4 regions of the Paenibacillus sp. J2R1T-4 genome follow, and region 4 is predicted to be linked to each of the others. Evidence: riboswitches for the same ligand, from Rfam matches in the RefSeq annotation. Region 4 holds a riboswitch; each other region holds the start of a gene.
The links. A riboswitch is a leader RNA that binds a small molecule or an ion and turns the genes downstream of it on or off. The one in region 4 is predicted to bind cyclic di-GMP.

Region 1 (3,912 bases), on a different contig from region 4:
AGATCAGCTCGCTCATCTGGAGATGGCGAGAACGATGAAGCGACGTTTCAATCAATTGTACGGTCCAATATTTCCTGAGCCACAGCCCATGCTTGAGCATGCAGTGCGAATTCCATCCCTGTCTGGTCAGGGGAAAATGAGTAAGTCAGATACACCATCGACATATATCAGTATGAAGGATGAGAAGGAAGTAGTTGATGGGAAGATCAAGAAGGCTTATTCAGATCCGACCAGGGCATATCTTCATCAGCCAGGCACACCGACTTTGGACGGCTGCAATGTGTACCATCTTCATACTTTTTTCAGTACGGAAGAGACAACAAAGACAATTGCATTGCAATGCCGAAGCGCAGAAATCGGTTGTGTTCAGTGTAAAGCAGGGCTAGCGGAGTCCATTAATACTCTTGTGCAGCCTTTTCGAGCCAGGAGAGCTCAATTATCGGAATCTTACATTCACGATGTATTACTTGAAGGGCATCAACTAGCGAAACAGTCTGCGCAAGAAGTGATCTCTGAGGTTCGTGAAGCGATGAATCTTAGAATGCTGTAAGCTTACGATTGGATATTTTACTAGAAAAAGCAGAACACTTGTGCGCATTGGATAAAAAGGATACAATGAGGTTTGATGTACAATTGCTATATCTTGTCGGAGGAGTGAAAGAAAATGCCCGTTCAAATTCGTTCGGTTGTCCCCAAGCAACTATTAACTCCTACCGGCGGTTACTTAACTGGATATAGTCACACCTTGAATCCTTATTCCGGCTGTGCCTTTGCATGCTCATACTGCTATGTTCGCCGTATGCCTGTAGCCTTGTTCCGTGCTGAGGAGTGGGGAACATGGGTTGATGTGAAGGAGCAAGGTTCTGAGCAATTGCTTCGCGATCTTCGGAAGGCCAAGAAGAAAGGGCCTGTTACCATATTCATGTCAAGCGCAACAGATCCTTATCAGCCTGTAGAAGCGAATGCCAAGGTGACCCGATCTTTTCTTGAAGTAATGGCAGAAGAGCCGCCGGATTTCTTGCTTGTACAGACAAGAAGTCCTCTTGTAACCCGGGATATTGATTTGTTGATTCGGTTAGACAGGCGAGTACGTGTGAGTATGACGGTTGAAACCGATCTTGAGGATGTCCGTAAAGTATTTAGTCCGGCGGCTCCTCCGCTTGCAGGAAGATTGAGAGCACTGCGTGAATTGCGTGAAGCGGGTATTCCTACCCAAGCTGCAATATCGCCAGTCTTACCAAGCTCGCAAGCATTCGCAGAAAGGCTTGCAGCTGTTACCGACCGGGTGTGCGTGGATGATTTCTTCATGGGCGACGGCAGCGGCGGCAAACGTACCAAGTCACTTCAAATCCATGAGCTTTTCGAGCGGATAGGGATGGAGGATTGGTATGACAAGGCAGCTTATATCGGGGTTTGGACTCAGATGCGAGAACGATTCGGAGAACACAATGTATATCTTAGCCGGGAAGGATTTCTGCCCTGATCATTTGGTGAAACAATATTTCATGACAATCACTGGAAATAGTTATCTTACTATGATATAGTGAAAAAGAACTATATCATTAGTTCGGTTGACCTATATTGGCAAACTTGCTGAAAGGCAAGGACGCAAAGCCTCAGATCTAAGGTTCCTTCGGAACTATGATAGCTGGGTTGCCGGAAACAATGATTTGTTTTCAATGCAAACCCAGCTATTCCATCCAATGGAATAGCTTTTTTGTCTAATTCTTAGATCTCCGTCGGAAGGAGCATGATTGATGGTCAAAGCGAAGTTCGGTTCCATCTGGAAAAGGTTTTTCCCTCATGACGGTTTGGAGGTGTTGGCGGGACCCCTTGTAGTCTTCGCCGCTAGCTGTGCCTTTGCCTCTGTTTATCAGTCTTGGTTCGGGCTTAGTATAGCCATCCTTTTCTCCTTACTATTGATTCTGCTATTCCGGACCCGAACCTCCATCGTTATGTTGTATTCGTTAGCAAGTACTGTGTTATTGCTCTTACTGGTCGTGTTTCCAATCATTCAATTGTATTGCTTCCTTCTTGTCTTATACCCCATTTTGCTTTGTTTTGCATTGCTTGTGCCTGATCCCAGATTTACTTTCGCTGCAGGGTTATTGTCGGCGATCTCGCTAATACGCTATCAAGGTCAAGTGGATAACACTGAACTTTGGGCTAATGTTATTGCTGTCCTGCTTAATGCTCTGGTGTACTCCTTATTAACCCGAATGATGCGGAAGTTATTGAAGGAGCGCAATGAATACCGACAATTGTCTATGATTGATTCATTAACAGGTTTGTCATCCCTCCAACAGACATTGATCTTTGGTCAACATCTTATTGTTAAGGGACATAGAGTCAGGGTCATTCTTATAGATCTGGATCATTTTAAGCAAATTAATGATACTTATGGCCATATGATCGGGAATAAAGTAATTGTCTACTTTGCCTCGCAGCTCAATAAGATGATGGAAGGGATTAACGGAATCGTCGGTCGCTTAGGCGGAGATGAATTTGTGATCGTGTTGGAGGACACTGAGGACAACTCAGATGTTCTGGCAAGAATCGAGGCCCAATTGAATCATAGCCAATATGTTTCCAGCAGCGAACAATATCCAATCAAGTTGTCATTCTCTATTGGTGATACTGTATCAGATCCAAACACAATAACAAATATCGAACAATTGATGCATCATGCCGATTTGAATATGTATGAGTATAAACGCAGGAAGCGTATAGCCAGCAAGCAAGGTAAGTCCGATCAATTATTCGATCATAATCCAGATCCTATCGCAATTTTTGATAGTGAGGGTATTATGTTGGAGCTAAATCCTGCCGCACAAAAGTTAATTGGTTATACGAACGAGGAGTTCAAAGGGCTTCCTTACTTCAAACTGATTGTCGAAGAAGATCAGAAGGCTGTGATTGAAGGATTCAACTCAACAATCACCAGCGGCAGTCCCAGCCATTTTGAGATGAAGATCATCTCCAGGAATGGAGCTCTGATTCCCCTCCGTGTTGTCGTCATACCGATCACAGTTGGGTACAAGATTGCAGGTTATTACGCCTTAGGGCAATACATATTAGAAAGCAAGAAAGTGGAGAATGAGCATCCCCATGTCTTGACGTTCAGCATATAATAACTTTTAATGGCCGTCACTTTGACGGTTTTTTGTTCTGGAATGAAAGTTTTCAAGGCATTGTGGTACAATATAACAAGTTTGATGCAGAACAGTTACGAGTATATGGTGTGGCTTTGGGTCTGAATCTGTTCTATCGGAGGTAGTGAATATGAAACCAACCTCGCATGAAATTAGCGGCGATCAATTGGATAAAGCGGTATTAGTAAGCTTAGTGATTAAGAGCAATCGGTTGTCTGAAGAAATGATTCAATACTCCTTACAGGAGCTTGCAAGTCTGGCTGAGACAGCGGGTGTGCAAGTACTTGACTCCCTGATTCAAGCTAAGGATTCTGTTGATTCGAAATGGTTTATTGGCAAAGGGAAAGTCGAGGAGGTAAGAGTTCTTCTAGAAACACATGGCGCCAACACGGTCATCTTTGATCAAGAGCTATCTGGAGCCCAGGTACGTAATCTAGAACAATCGTTGGATGTCAAGATCATCGATCGAACTCAGCTTATTCTGGATATATTCGCACAGCGTTCCAAGACGAGAGAAGGGATTCTTCAAGTAGAGCTGGCACAGTTAAGTTATTTACTGCCAAGGCTATCCGGACAAGGAAAGAATTTGTCCCGTCTTGGAGGCGGGGTAGGTACGAGAGGTCCAGGGGAGACGAAGTTGGAAACCGATCGCCGGCATATTCGTGACCGAATTACGGAGCTCAAGACCGCACTTCAGGAAGTAGTTAGACATCGTACATTACATCGTGATCGACGCAAGAAATCGGGTGTGTTCCAAGTA
Region 2 (3,912 bases), on a different contig from region 4:
CAACCTTCATATCTTGAGCAAGACGGCCTTCACGGATGGTCCAGACCCTTGTGGAAAAATTCGTTACAATATAAGGATCGTGGGTAACCATGAGAATCGTTGTCCCACCTTGACGATGCCGCTCCAATTTCTCCAGAATGGCGAACGTATTACGTGCATCCTGACCGAATGTCGGCTCGTCCAATAGCAGCGCACGATGATGCTTAACAGCAGCGGCCGCAACACTGAGTCTTCTCTTCTGCCCCATAGATAGCTGATAAGGGTGATTATTCTTCCGTCCAGTCAGCTCGAACTCTTCAAGCGACTGCTCCACATACCGCTCAATATCCTGCTGATCCATAGAAGCCATCTGAAGGGTATATGCAATCTCAGCTTGCACCGAGTTCGTGACGAACTGGTATTCCGGATTCTGGAACACTAGCGCAAGTTCACGAGCCGGGCTGTCTGAGCGGCGTGTAACGGGCTGTCCGAGCAAAGTGTAATGACCAGTCGTGCGCAGCAGCTGCAGCAGCGCTAATAACATCGTGCTCTTCCCCGCTCCGTTCGCCCCGATGATAGAGATCCACTCGCCAGCATGCACTTGCACGTCTTGTACGAACAGCTTTTCCCGCTTACCGCGCAGAACGGTCCAATTGCTGAGCGTCAGCAATTCATGCTCGGGAGAAGCCGATTCAACCTTCTTGCCCTCCATTAGCTGTCGGTAACGTTCGCCCTGAAGGTAATCCTTCCATATACCAGGAATCCAGATTCCTTCTGCAGTTAATCGATTCCTCATCTCGGAGAAGACATCTTGTGTTGGGCCATCCGCAACTATTGTCGCTTGAGCATCCAGCACGACGACCCTGTCTACGAATTCGGCTATCTCATCAATTTTATGTTCGACGATAATCAAAGTCTTCCCGATCGTTGCTTCCTTCAGCGTATCCCACACCTGCTTCGTGCCGACATCATCGAGCAAAGCCGTCGGTTCATCCACGAACCATACTTCTGGCTCCAATGCCAACACACAAGCGATCGCCAACCTCTGCTTCATTCCCTGGGACAGCTCTTGGATCGGGGTATGAATGGATTCCAGACTCAATCCGACTCGAGATAGAAGCTCTGCAATCCTGGATGCCATCTTCTCTCGCGGCACTTGCAGATTTTCCAAGACAAAAGCTAGCTCTTCGTCCACATAAGGCATACAAAATTGGGTATCAGGATCTTGAAATACAAAACCCCACGACTGCGGAATCAGTTGCCGTTCACTCTTGATGGGCATCTCAACTGAATTCGGAATAATTCCTGTCAACACCTGGAGTAACGTTGATTTCCCGCAGCCGCTAGGACCAAGAAGCAATACTTTCTCCCCGCAACGGACGGACAAATCGAGATCACGGAATAACAATGATTGCCCTCCAGGAAAAGCAAGTCTCAGCTTCGCGACTGCCGCGGCTTCACTCATGGCCGGTTAAGCAGATCATAATCCGCTTTGCTTGGCGGGCGAACCAGATTCGTCACACCTGTTGCTTCCAATGCTTTTACTAAGTAGTAGGCGAATACACCACATATGATGACCGAACCTATCATACGAGAACCCAGAAGAATCGTTACATTCCAGAGCGATAGATCGTCAATATAATTGTAGTACAAATCCATCAGCAGAGATCCGACCGATGCTCCCACACCAGCTAACGAAGCAACAGCAAGCGAATGTTTCTTATACCGAAAAGCAGCAAATACAAGTTCTGCGAAAAGTCCTTGCAGAATTCCTGCCATAAAAACGGACACGCCCCACTCCGAACCCGTTACGAATTCACCGGATGCAGCAGCAAGCTCAGCAATAAGTGCAACACCAGGCTTCCGAATAATAAGAAATGCTACAGTTGCCGCCATGAACCACATCGGGTAGATGAGCTGATCCAACTGGAACCCCCACGGCTTCACAGCATAGTACAGAGGGGACCACAATTTGTACACAATCGCGAATACAACCGCAATGACCACCGTGACCAGAATATCAGTCAGCTTCAAAGATTTGAACATGAACTCTCACTCCTTCTTCTTCCATTAGATTATTGGGGTGGAACACAAAAAATCCACCCTCGCAGAGGGTGGATGACTATTCGATATTCATTCGAATGAGTACGTCCCACTTCCCTACGCTGGTACAAACCAGATCAGGTTCAAAGGGTCTAGGATGCAAGCATCCAGTCTCAGCCTTATCAGGCTCCCCTAGTGACACATTTATCTTAACATGCATTTCCATTTTGTCAATTACAACACTTTGCATTCGTCCTAATTGTCAATTAGTGACAAATTGACTTTTCATATGGTACTATAATTCTAACGTTTCGTGAATATTGATAAATGGCAAAACCGGCCGAAAGGCGGTGACGCAAATCCACGGATCTACAGGGCAGAAGGTCGTCTACTCGACACCTTGCTCCACGATAGCCGGGCTGCTCATAGGCGTCAGTCGTTGCCCCCGGCAGCGATTGTATTTATGATCATGCCTGTTTGTGAGGAGCGACTTGATGGAAGAATTAACTCGTTTAAAACGATTGATGTTATTGGTAACCAAGGATCTTATATCCAATTGCCGTTACTGTGTAGAAGTGTTCCCCGATCCCGATGACAAAACACCTATCCAGTGCATCAAGTACGCAGGCTGCTCCACTCCTATCAGCATTAACGCTGCAACCTGCCTCTCCTGTCAAGAATACAAAAAGACGGAACGTCTGTTTCAGTTACAGCTCGATTCCAATCCAGATACGGAACACTAATCATTCAAGCGGCCCAGTCAAGGTCGCTTTTCATGTTGCTATCTATTGATTTAGACTGCTTTCTGTGTCAATATTAGGCTGACGCAGTTTACCGATTACGAAAGAGTCAGGTGACCCCTTTTCATGAATCGACCCTTTTTCCGATTGTTAACTGAGCTTTCCTCACGAAAATGGATCTCCAGTATTACGGGTGCTTTTGCACAATCGAGTGCAAGCCGCGTCTTCATCCCCCGCTTCGCCAAACTATATGGTATTCGAACAGAAGATGCGGAAAAAGCAGTACATGAATACAGATCGCTTAATGAATTTTTCACAAGGAAGCTTAAACCCGGGCTACGCCCGATTCACGAGCACCCCGATTCACTTGTCAGCCCTGTTGATGCACTTATTACGGGGATGGGACGTATTGATTCTGGCCAATTGCTTAACGTGAAAGGGCAGGACTATACCATTGATGAGCTGCTCAATCGCTCTCCTCGTCAAGTCAATTATAAGAATGGCTATTACTTTGTGTTGTATTTGAGCCCGACCGACTATCACCGCATCCATTCTCCTGCAGCTGGAGTTATCGTGGAGAAGGAGCATGTCCCAGGCAAAGTGTATCCCGTCAACGATTTCGGTCTGACGCAGATGAAGCGTGTACTTAGCCGCAATGAACGTTTAATTACCTATATCGAGCATGAGTATGGCGAGTTAGCGGTGGTAAAAGTAGGCGCTATGAATGTGAGCAGTATCCGATATACCGAAGACCTGACGGATCAGCTAGAACGTGGAGGCGACTTGGCCTACTTCGAGTTCGGATCAACAGTAGTGCTCTTGACAGAGTCAGGTATTATGACTCCTCGCCAGGACCTGCAGGTCGGTTCCAAGGTTAGTATGGGCGAAGAGCTCGGAACGTTACACGTCAAATAAGCTCGAGTATTCCTGATGGCGCTTTTTGGAATGTACAAATAGCGAACGGTGCCCCTTACTCTATAAGGCTGGCACCTTTTTTTTCAAGTGAAACTTTTCCAGTATAATCAACGTCTTATAACGGGTGAACTCATCCAATACATATATAGAAAAAGGGTCAAACAAACATGGAATTATTGCCTGTACTCGTGAAAATATCAGCTATACTCATCGTTATTGTCAGTTTTGTCTTCCT
Region 3 (3,912 bases), on a different contig from region 4:
CTCATGCTCATTGAATCCTTTGGCGCTGCCAATTAATCTTGCTATAAGCGAAACACTGATACTATGCCTGTAGGTGTATTCATCGTGTAACTCCATATACTTGAACACGTCGCTTAAATTGGACTGGCTGCTTAATTGTATAATTAAAGGAATAATTTTCTCCCGAACATCTGAATACGGAATTTGATTGGAATGGCGTACCTTGCGAAAATAGTCCTTCACTTCAGAGATAGCGGAATCAATAAGCGGACGGAGCGCGATATGATCTAGATCCTCTGCCTCAAGATAAATACTATGATAAGCGAGCAATTCAATTTCCCTCTGAGTGAGTATCTCCTGCTCAGGGATGATCAGTGTTCCGGACTTGTTGTAGATGTTCCTGTTCACACGAAAACCAACGTAATGACTCCATTTCGAACGTATAGATTGCATTTCCTCACTCGCTTTCTACCACATTCTCTTGCCTATCCAATGAATTCTGGTCACTGTTTCACGCTCTTGTTGTCATAAGTCATGTTCTCTACTACCTCAAAAATATCTTTGCAATATCGATCAATACAAACTCTACCTGCGTACATCTTCTTCACTTTCACTTGTCTCTTAGCCTTCAATACGGTGGCGACTCCGGTTTGTCCACCTACGGTCTTGATATCTATACTTCCCCCAGCCTCCAGCTTGGCTCCTCTGCACACGGAAGCATCATTTCTGAACACAATATTGCCTGACGAGAACAAATCGCTTAGAAGCACCCCTTCACGTAAAACAACAATGTCTCCATTGGATTTCAACTCACTGTTCTGACACTGCATAATATTGACCTGAACCTTCACTTCCTGCATTCTGGCTACCTCTTGATGGGTTTCCTGCAGCAAAGCATGAAAGTTCTCGAGTGCACTGATCGTTGCCACCTCATGTAGAGTAGAAGGCTGCAGAAACGACTCCAGCATATGCTTCAATTCATGAAAATCCTGCTTTTTAATCTGTTGCACATTGGCGATGACAAAAAGCATTTCTTTAACAATAGAAGGAATTTGTTTAAATTTCGTTTCCATTAATAGGACGATAATTTGCCCATAATGCACAACCTGGTTTTTGGACTCCAGAATATTCATGAGCAGCTTGGATGCAGAAAGAAGGTTATTAATTTGCTCGCGCAACATTTTGGCATTGCTGTACAACCTATTGAACATAACGCCAAAATAACCGGAATACACCTTGCACCCAATCATATTGCCTTTGATATAAATACTGCCCGTTGCCGTTATAGTGCAATTGAATATACTTCCGAACACATACACATTTCCGAGCGATTCAATAATCATATTGTCCGTTACATCACCATAGACAACGACGTCCCCAGAGAAGAAAATATGACCGGTCTCTATATCTACATCCCCTGGAACAATATACGAAGTAGAGATGTCAAATGTCTTGATTTTGTTGCCGGTAATTCGAGGCCTACCTTCTCTGAGCGCAACGATTTCTCCTTCGGAATTCAGTTCAACACTTGACTTGGTCACAATGATGATATCTTTGGGCGAATTCGGGATCAGGGCTCTTCCATACACGTCGCAACCGGGAATACCTTGAACGGCAGGAGTTTTCTTGGCCAGGACGTCACCTCTCTGCACGGAGGGGATATTCAGATGATTCCGGTAATCGACAACCCCTGCAACTTCCGAAAACACACTTTCCACTTGCTCGGTAAAATATAGTTCCAATCGGGCGTCCTCTGCCGGGACAACAGGCTTCCCTTTGGCGATGAGTACCGGTTGATAAGTGGATACGTCTAGCTCTTGTTGGATAGCCGGAATGTCTGGATTTTTGATTAATTTCTTTCGGAACAAGGCTATAACATCATGTAACAATACTGTATCTATGAGGCGTGTAGTGTCTTCAAATGCAGAGACCGTGATATCAGAGGAGGCTTGTTGATTCGTTAAGCGCCAATCATACCGCTCCTTAGACCTCAGATGAAAAAAAGCCTGGAGCTTATCCTCCGATACGGTGATCTCGAACATTGGAGTTTCTCTTATACTCCATTCAATCAAATCGGATTCCGTTACAGTTACTTTTGTGTGCACTTCTTTCCCATTGACTCTAAGCACAACCGGATCTTTGGCTTGAATCATTGGATAATCTCCAGTCCCGCTCGGAGCTTGTACAAAGATTTGATTATCAATAATATGAATAGACCCGTCTTTGGCGATTTCGTATTCGTAAAGGTTATCCTGCTTGTAGTTAAGCGGTAATTTCTTTTTCCCGGAATCAAGCTCCAACTGATTAATCAACTCGGTCAGTTCACGTTCTGATATATGGCTCGCCATTTATTCCACCTCTCCAACTTTATTGGACAATCTAGACATTGAACACTATCACCCTGATTCATAGTTGTATTAGAAATTATGCTTTCTTATAATGCACACAAAAAAAACATCACCAAAAGGTAGATGCTTGAGTCCTACATTCCGGCAGTCTGGCAACCATAGATATGCTCGTTAGGCCCATAACTTTGCGTCCCTCCCTTTCGGAAAGTTTGCCAATATCAAGTTGTAGTGGTTCGTATTTTAGTAAAATCCGCCTATTGCATAGTCCTTGCGAACTATAATCTAATACCAATAATAGGATATATTAATGACTTTATCAACTTGCAATAGCATGCACTAATTGTCGTATTGTGTAAGATTTCTCACTGTTCCTTCATCATTCAGCATCATTCATATAAAATTAATAATTTTCATGAATGTAAAAAAAGGAGGACCTCCATCGGTGGAAGTCCTCATAGTATATTTTAAAAGGGGGTCTTGTTTACTATCATACCCCATGAACATTAGAGTTCTATGACAGAAATATTTCATTTGTGTAACAAATATCAATGGGTGTAATAAAATTTCCTTTCTATTTTCGGGGAAACTACGTAAAATATATAAGGACAACTATTATACTGAAGGGATGTAACATTTGGGGTGAAAAAAACGATCCTGCGCCTAACGTTCATCATGATCGTTCTGCTTGCTGGGCTAGCGGGCTACCGCTACTTTAGCAAGGGAATGGACTCCTTCTTCCCATGGATAGATAAGCAATACGACATCTTAGTTGTCGGAACCGAGCTAGAGGGGATGTATTTGGCCAAGAGAGCCCATGATTCTGGTCTGTCTGTCGGGATCCTGGAGCCTTCATCTGAAATTGGCGGGCAACTTCTTCAAGGTGAGATGCTTTATTTGGACGAAACGTTCGATGATCAAGGGAAGTCGCTGCTCCAAGGCTCAATCAAGGAGCTGTTCGAAAGGTATTACAGCGGTGAGATCCGTAAGTTAACGGAATTTACCACTTATTTCAATCAATTAATTACCGGGATTCCATTAGAGGTTAACGCTGCAATTACCAATATTGAAATGGAACATAAGCAAATTCGCTCGATTACTTATCAGACGAAGGACGGCAAGACCAAGAAATTGGAAGCCGACTATTTCGTGGATAATACAGACAGCGCCCATCTCGTTAGCCGACTTGGAATTCAACCGATGCCTGGCTTGGAATCCTTATACCACGCGCCGCAGCGAGAGTATATGAGTGCCACCTATATGATGAAGTTCAAAGGTGTGGACTGGGAGAAGTTTTACGGATCCTTCTGGCAATTGACCAAACCGGAACGCACAACACTATACGGTCCTGAGACGTATGTCGACGCTAATATCGCTTATGGCTTCCCACCTATAGTCGCCCGGCATGAACTGAAGAATCCGGATAAAGCCAATTTGCGCGGACTTAATATCCTGCATCAAAAAGACGGCGAGGTCATTATCAACGCTCTCCAGGTGTATGATGTTGACCCAAGCAAGCCGGATTCTATTGAAGCGGCTATGAAAGTGGCCAAGGAAGAGATGCCTTATATCCGCGACTTGCTTCGTC
Region 4 (3,912 bases):
CTCTGGCTTCCCAATATCCGATGTGGTCTTTATCGATTAGCTCAATACTTTGCAGCCATTTGACAGATTTGTAGGCGTACATCTTAGGGACGATCAAACGAACAGGCCCGCCTAACTCCTGGGGAATTGGCTTGCCGTCAAGCAGAACAGCAACCATTACATCATCCAAGGCTGCTTGAGCTAATGTAAGGGTGTCCGTATATACCCCGTCACCGGAGTAAAATTTCACAACTCGCGCTTTGGATTGCACCCCTGCCTTTTCGAGCAGCTTCGAAAGTGCAATTCCTTCCCAAGTATTGTTATAGACGGACCATCCTGTTACACAGTGAAAATCGCTCACTTGAACACTTCTAGCCAAATCCGTGAACTGCTTCCAATCCCAACTCTGGGGGCGATCAACTAGTCCCGAGATCGTGAATTTCCAATTATCGGATGAGAATGATGGAATCGGTGTTACCGTATAAATCCGAAAATGCCCCTGACTGCCGCCTCCTACGGGAACGATAGAATCTGGCAACGGTTGCGGAGCAGGAAGCATTCGATTGCCGTCTTTTGACGGATCGTATGCATTTAAGTCTATTCCCCCACTACCGCCTCCCGAGAACAGCCAACGTCCGAATTTGGGGCCAATTAGCACAACCAGAAGTCCCAACAATCCCCAACGAATAAAAGAACGACGTGTGTACAAGACATCGCGCACCGTCTCCGTCACAGAGCGCGGTGTCTCCATTCTCGGTGCTCCCTCACTCTCACGCACGCCTTCACCCGCTTCGCGCTGCATAACAGCGCCTGGACGACGCATCTTCAGCCAACGGCTGCGGGTAACAGAATGGTAGATTGCGTATGGAACGCCTACCCAAGTAAACAGGTCATGCATAGTTAATGCAACATTGCTCCACACTGGAGGGAACTGACGGAATTGCCATAATACAATCCCGGACACAACCCACCCGACAAGCAGAATGAGGACTACACTTAAGTTCCATTGCTGCTCTGGCTTGCCTCGCAGCTGCCTGATATGTCGAATCATTTGCGGTAAATAGATCAGCACGATAACCGTTGATATCAAACCAAGCCAGATATGCCCTTCCTTGGTTAGCACCCTAACGACACCTAGCTCACGAAAAGGTTTGATAAACAAGAGAATACCGCTTACAGCGAGCAGGAGAACAAGCCAAGCATTCCAAGCATGCAGCATGGACAGTTTCTTACCGAAAGACTTCTTCTGCCATTTGTCCCATATTCTCATTCTCATTCGCACCCTTCAAGAGGTAGTGTCAGAAGCAAATAACAGGATCGCACTAGAGTTTATACTTATATTGTATAGCAATTGCCTTCCTGATGAAAGGCGACTTAATTAATATTGACAGCACTTTCCGGCAACGTTGTTGGATTAAAATAAGCATCTTCTCCATCATCAAATGGACGACATGCTTGAAGCGGTTACGGAACTTTTCCCCACCAGAACAAATAAGGAAGCCCTTGTTCGTGACGGCGAGGCCACTCAAAGTGCTTCCTTCTATTGATGGTCAGGTATTCAATATTAAGCCATCTGTGGCCGAGTGAACTTTTCCTGAAGCAAATTGAACAGAGACAGGATGAAATCCTGATGCTTGGAGCAACGAAAAGATATTTTCACTTCGCCTTTCCAATAAAACGTAAACAGATTGTTCTTCTGTCCGATCACAAGCTCTACGTCCCAGCAATTGTCGCGAAGCATGTATTTGTCCCGGTTGAAAAATAACTTAGGACCTTCCGACGTATGATACATCCCAAAAAAATCGCCGCCTACTTTGAAATAAAACCCTTGCTCCATTACACCTGCATTCCCGTACACGTCATTCACTCCTTTTTTTGATTAGAATTTGGGATAATTTATCCTCATATAAACAGAAAAAACTCCAACTTCTTTCGGTAACTGGCTGGCTTAGCCTAAAAGGCAGTAGCCCCTGTAGTTTTGCGCCGCTGGCTTTCACCAGGTTTGCCGTATCGAGAATGTTCGAAGTTTGTCGTAATTTCTTATGTAGTTCTTATAGCATACAAGATTGAGGTAAGTTAAGCATCGTCCTTTTTTCCTATTTACAATCAATTAAATTGTGTATTTTCACACAAAAAAAAGAAGACCGGCGCATTGCACCGGCCTTTCAGGTTATGAGTATCTTCACACAGGAATTTTACAAGCCAAATGGGCGAACTATAATCACCAATAAGATGTAAAGAACCAAGATAATACCGACTGAGGTGAATCCTACTCCACAACCTACACCTGCTCCGCCAACGAATCCCATGTTCCGTCCTCCTCTCTTCAATGCATCTTTGTGGCTGCACCACACTACACACTGTATGAATATAGGGGACCTGTGGATTGGATATACGCCCGTTCCTGCAAAAAATCTGTGTTTTTTTACACCTGCTTGACCAAAGTAAACCAACTAACCATTCGCTATTTCTAGCTGCAATGCTGGTTGGATCAGTGTCCGCATCCACAATGTTTGTTCTTAGACTTTACATTTGCAGACATTCTACGTTTTCCTCTGCAGCAAGCAGCGCAATCGCGACGGCAAGATGCACGTCCCGAACCGAATAAATTGCACACATTTCTACAAAAAGCGCTGCTGTTACTATTCACACCAAGTTTTTTCGAGCTGTATGAATTCATATTTTTCCTCCCTATTTCTCGGAATAATGCATTGTATTCCTAAGGATGAGCCGAGGAAAGGGACAGGTTATTCAAAGACATCAACACTATTTTGAGGTCCTTTATGCTTATATGGCTTGCTGCCCTTCGGTGTGATAGACTAGAGCACATAACCGAGCATGCTAGAGGTGGATGGATCATGAATCGCAATGTATGGAATCTGCTTGTCCTTATCGAGTTAGTATTGGCCTTATTGTTCACCGTCATTTGTGTCATTGTGTTTTTTGTGCAGCCTGACTCACTGCTTCTTCAACTAATGTTAGCGTTCATAGGCTTAGCGGGAATATACAATGGGATCTTTTTGTTCCGCAAGATTAAAGAATCAAGAACTCCGAGCGGTAGAAGAGCCGGCAGCCGACCTGTTCCTAACCAAAAGGCCAAACGAAGCTCCGGTAAAAAATGAAGGATCAGCACCCCATTTTACGAGTGACCTGGTCCTGTTGATACGTCAAAGAGCATCGATCCCTGCAACAGGGAAAGATGCTCTTACTCATTCAGCAGTTATGCTTTTAAGTATTTTATTGCCTTGTCAATTGCTTCATCTTCCGTGGGTGCGGTTATATACCGCCCGTTCACGAAAATAAACGCTGCTCGCGAACAAGGACCGCAATAGGACTTGCAGCCTACCTTGATCTCTGTGTTGGGTACAAGTTTCTGCAGCTTAGGCAGCATTGTCTTTACCTTCATATGCTTGCATTTGTCACAAATCCGTATATCATTGGCCATGACTCAGGTATTCCTTTCCCGAATGCGGCAGCGTGTTATTCGCCGAGATTTCCTTTGCTCGGGTTAGTAATGAAGAACCCTTCGTTCGGCACATACAAATAATCGATCTTAACGCCGTCCAGCACATCTTCTGTTCGCTCTAATAACACTTCAATCCCTTTATCGGTCATTACGATTTCGTCGTTTTCGTCAGCGTCATCCAACCCTAAGGCGTATTGAACAAGTCCAGCGTGCGTAAACTCTACTTTCACTCTAACCTTTAATCCTTTGTTCTCTTCCAATTCCAGTTCCTTGAGCAGTACTTTTGCCGCACTGCGCGTTATTTTGCACTCCATGTCCAATCACTCCTTGTCCCTTAAGTCATCAAAATCATATCATGTTTTGCTCGCATCGTCTAATCTTAAGCCCGCATTGCCCTTGGAGGTTGTACCATGTAAAATAGTGGGAGGCCCTCCATAAGGGTTAACTGATGAAGGGGTGAACCCATG

Region 1: linked by a shared signal. The riboswitch ahead of AC58QD_RS04905 (diguanylate cyclase domain-containing protein) and the one ahead of AC58QD_RS18260 (hypothetical protein) in region 4 are both predicted to bind cyclic di-GMP.
Region 2: linked by a shared signal. The riboswitch ahead of AC58QD_RS23500 (hypothetical protein) and the one ahead of AC58QD_RS18260 (hypothetical protein) in region 4 are both predicted to bind cyclic di-GMP.
Region 3: linked by a shared signal. The riboswitch ahead of AC58QD_RS17110 (flagellar assembly protein A) and the one ahead of AC58QD_RS18260 (hypothetical protein) in region 4 are both predicted to bind cyclic di-GMP.

The regions. Positions count from the first base shown of each region.
Region 1 covers NZ_JCAUBA010000002.1:283,301-287,212, forward strand. Annotated here, with positions in the region: gene trpS (tryptophan--tRNA ligase) at 1-550, shown strand, start outside; gene AC58QD_RS04900 (SPL family radical SAM protein) at 665-1,483, shown strand; cyclic di-GMP riboswitch class I at 1,574-1,661, shown strand; gene AC58QD_RS04905 (diguanylate cyclase domain-containing protein) at 1,758-3,131, shown strand; gene hflX (GTPase HflX) at 3,283-3,912, shown strand, end outside.
Region 2 covers NZ_JCAUBA010000016.1:116,666-120,577, forward strand. Annotated here, with positions in the region: gene AC58QD_RS23490 (ABC transporter ATP-binding protein) at 1-1,387, opposite strand, end outside; gene AC58QD_RS23495 (ECF transporter S component) at 1,441-2,025, opposite strand; TPP riboswitch at 2,120-2,226, opposite strand; cyclic di-GMP riboswitch class I at 2,342-2,449, shown strand; gene AC58QD_RS23500 (hypothetical protein) at 2,517-2,765, shown strand; gene asd (archaetidylserine decarboxylase) at 2,889-3,677, shown strand; gene AC58QD_RS23510 (mannosyltransferase family protein) at 3,845-3,912, shown strand, end outside.
Region 3 covers NZ_JCAUBA010000009.1:211,362-215,273, reverse strand. Annotated here, with positions in the region: gene AC58QD_RS17115 (HD-GYP domain-containing protein) at 1-432, opposite strand, end outside; gene AC58QD_RS17110 (flagellar assembly protein A) at 483-2,327, opposite strand; cyclic di-GMP riboswitch class I at 2,468-2,551, opposite strand; gene AC58QD_RS17105 (FAD-dependent oxidoreductase) at 2,967-3,912, shown strand, end outside.
Region 4 covers NZ_JCAUBA010000010.1:196,051-199,962, reverse strand. Annotated here, with positions in the region: gene AC58QD_RS18265 (molybdopterin-dependent oxidoreductase) at 1-1,255, opposite strand, end outside; gene AC58QD_RS18260 (hypothetical protein) at 1,544-1,837, opposite strand; cyclic di-GMP riboswitch class I at 1,911-1,996, opposite strand; gene AC58QD_RS18255 (YjcZ family sporulation protein) at 2,175-2,288, opposite strand; gene AC58QD_RS18250 (hypothetical protein) at 2,838-3,101, shown strand; gene AC58QD_RS18245 (YuzB family protein) at 3,200-3,424, opposite strand; gene AC58QD_RS18240 (iron-sulfur cluster assembly accessory protein) at 3,460-3,759, opposite strand; gene ytvI (sporulation integral membrane protein YtvI) at 3,910-3,912, shown strand, end outside.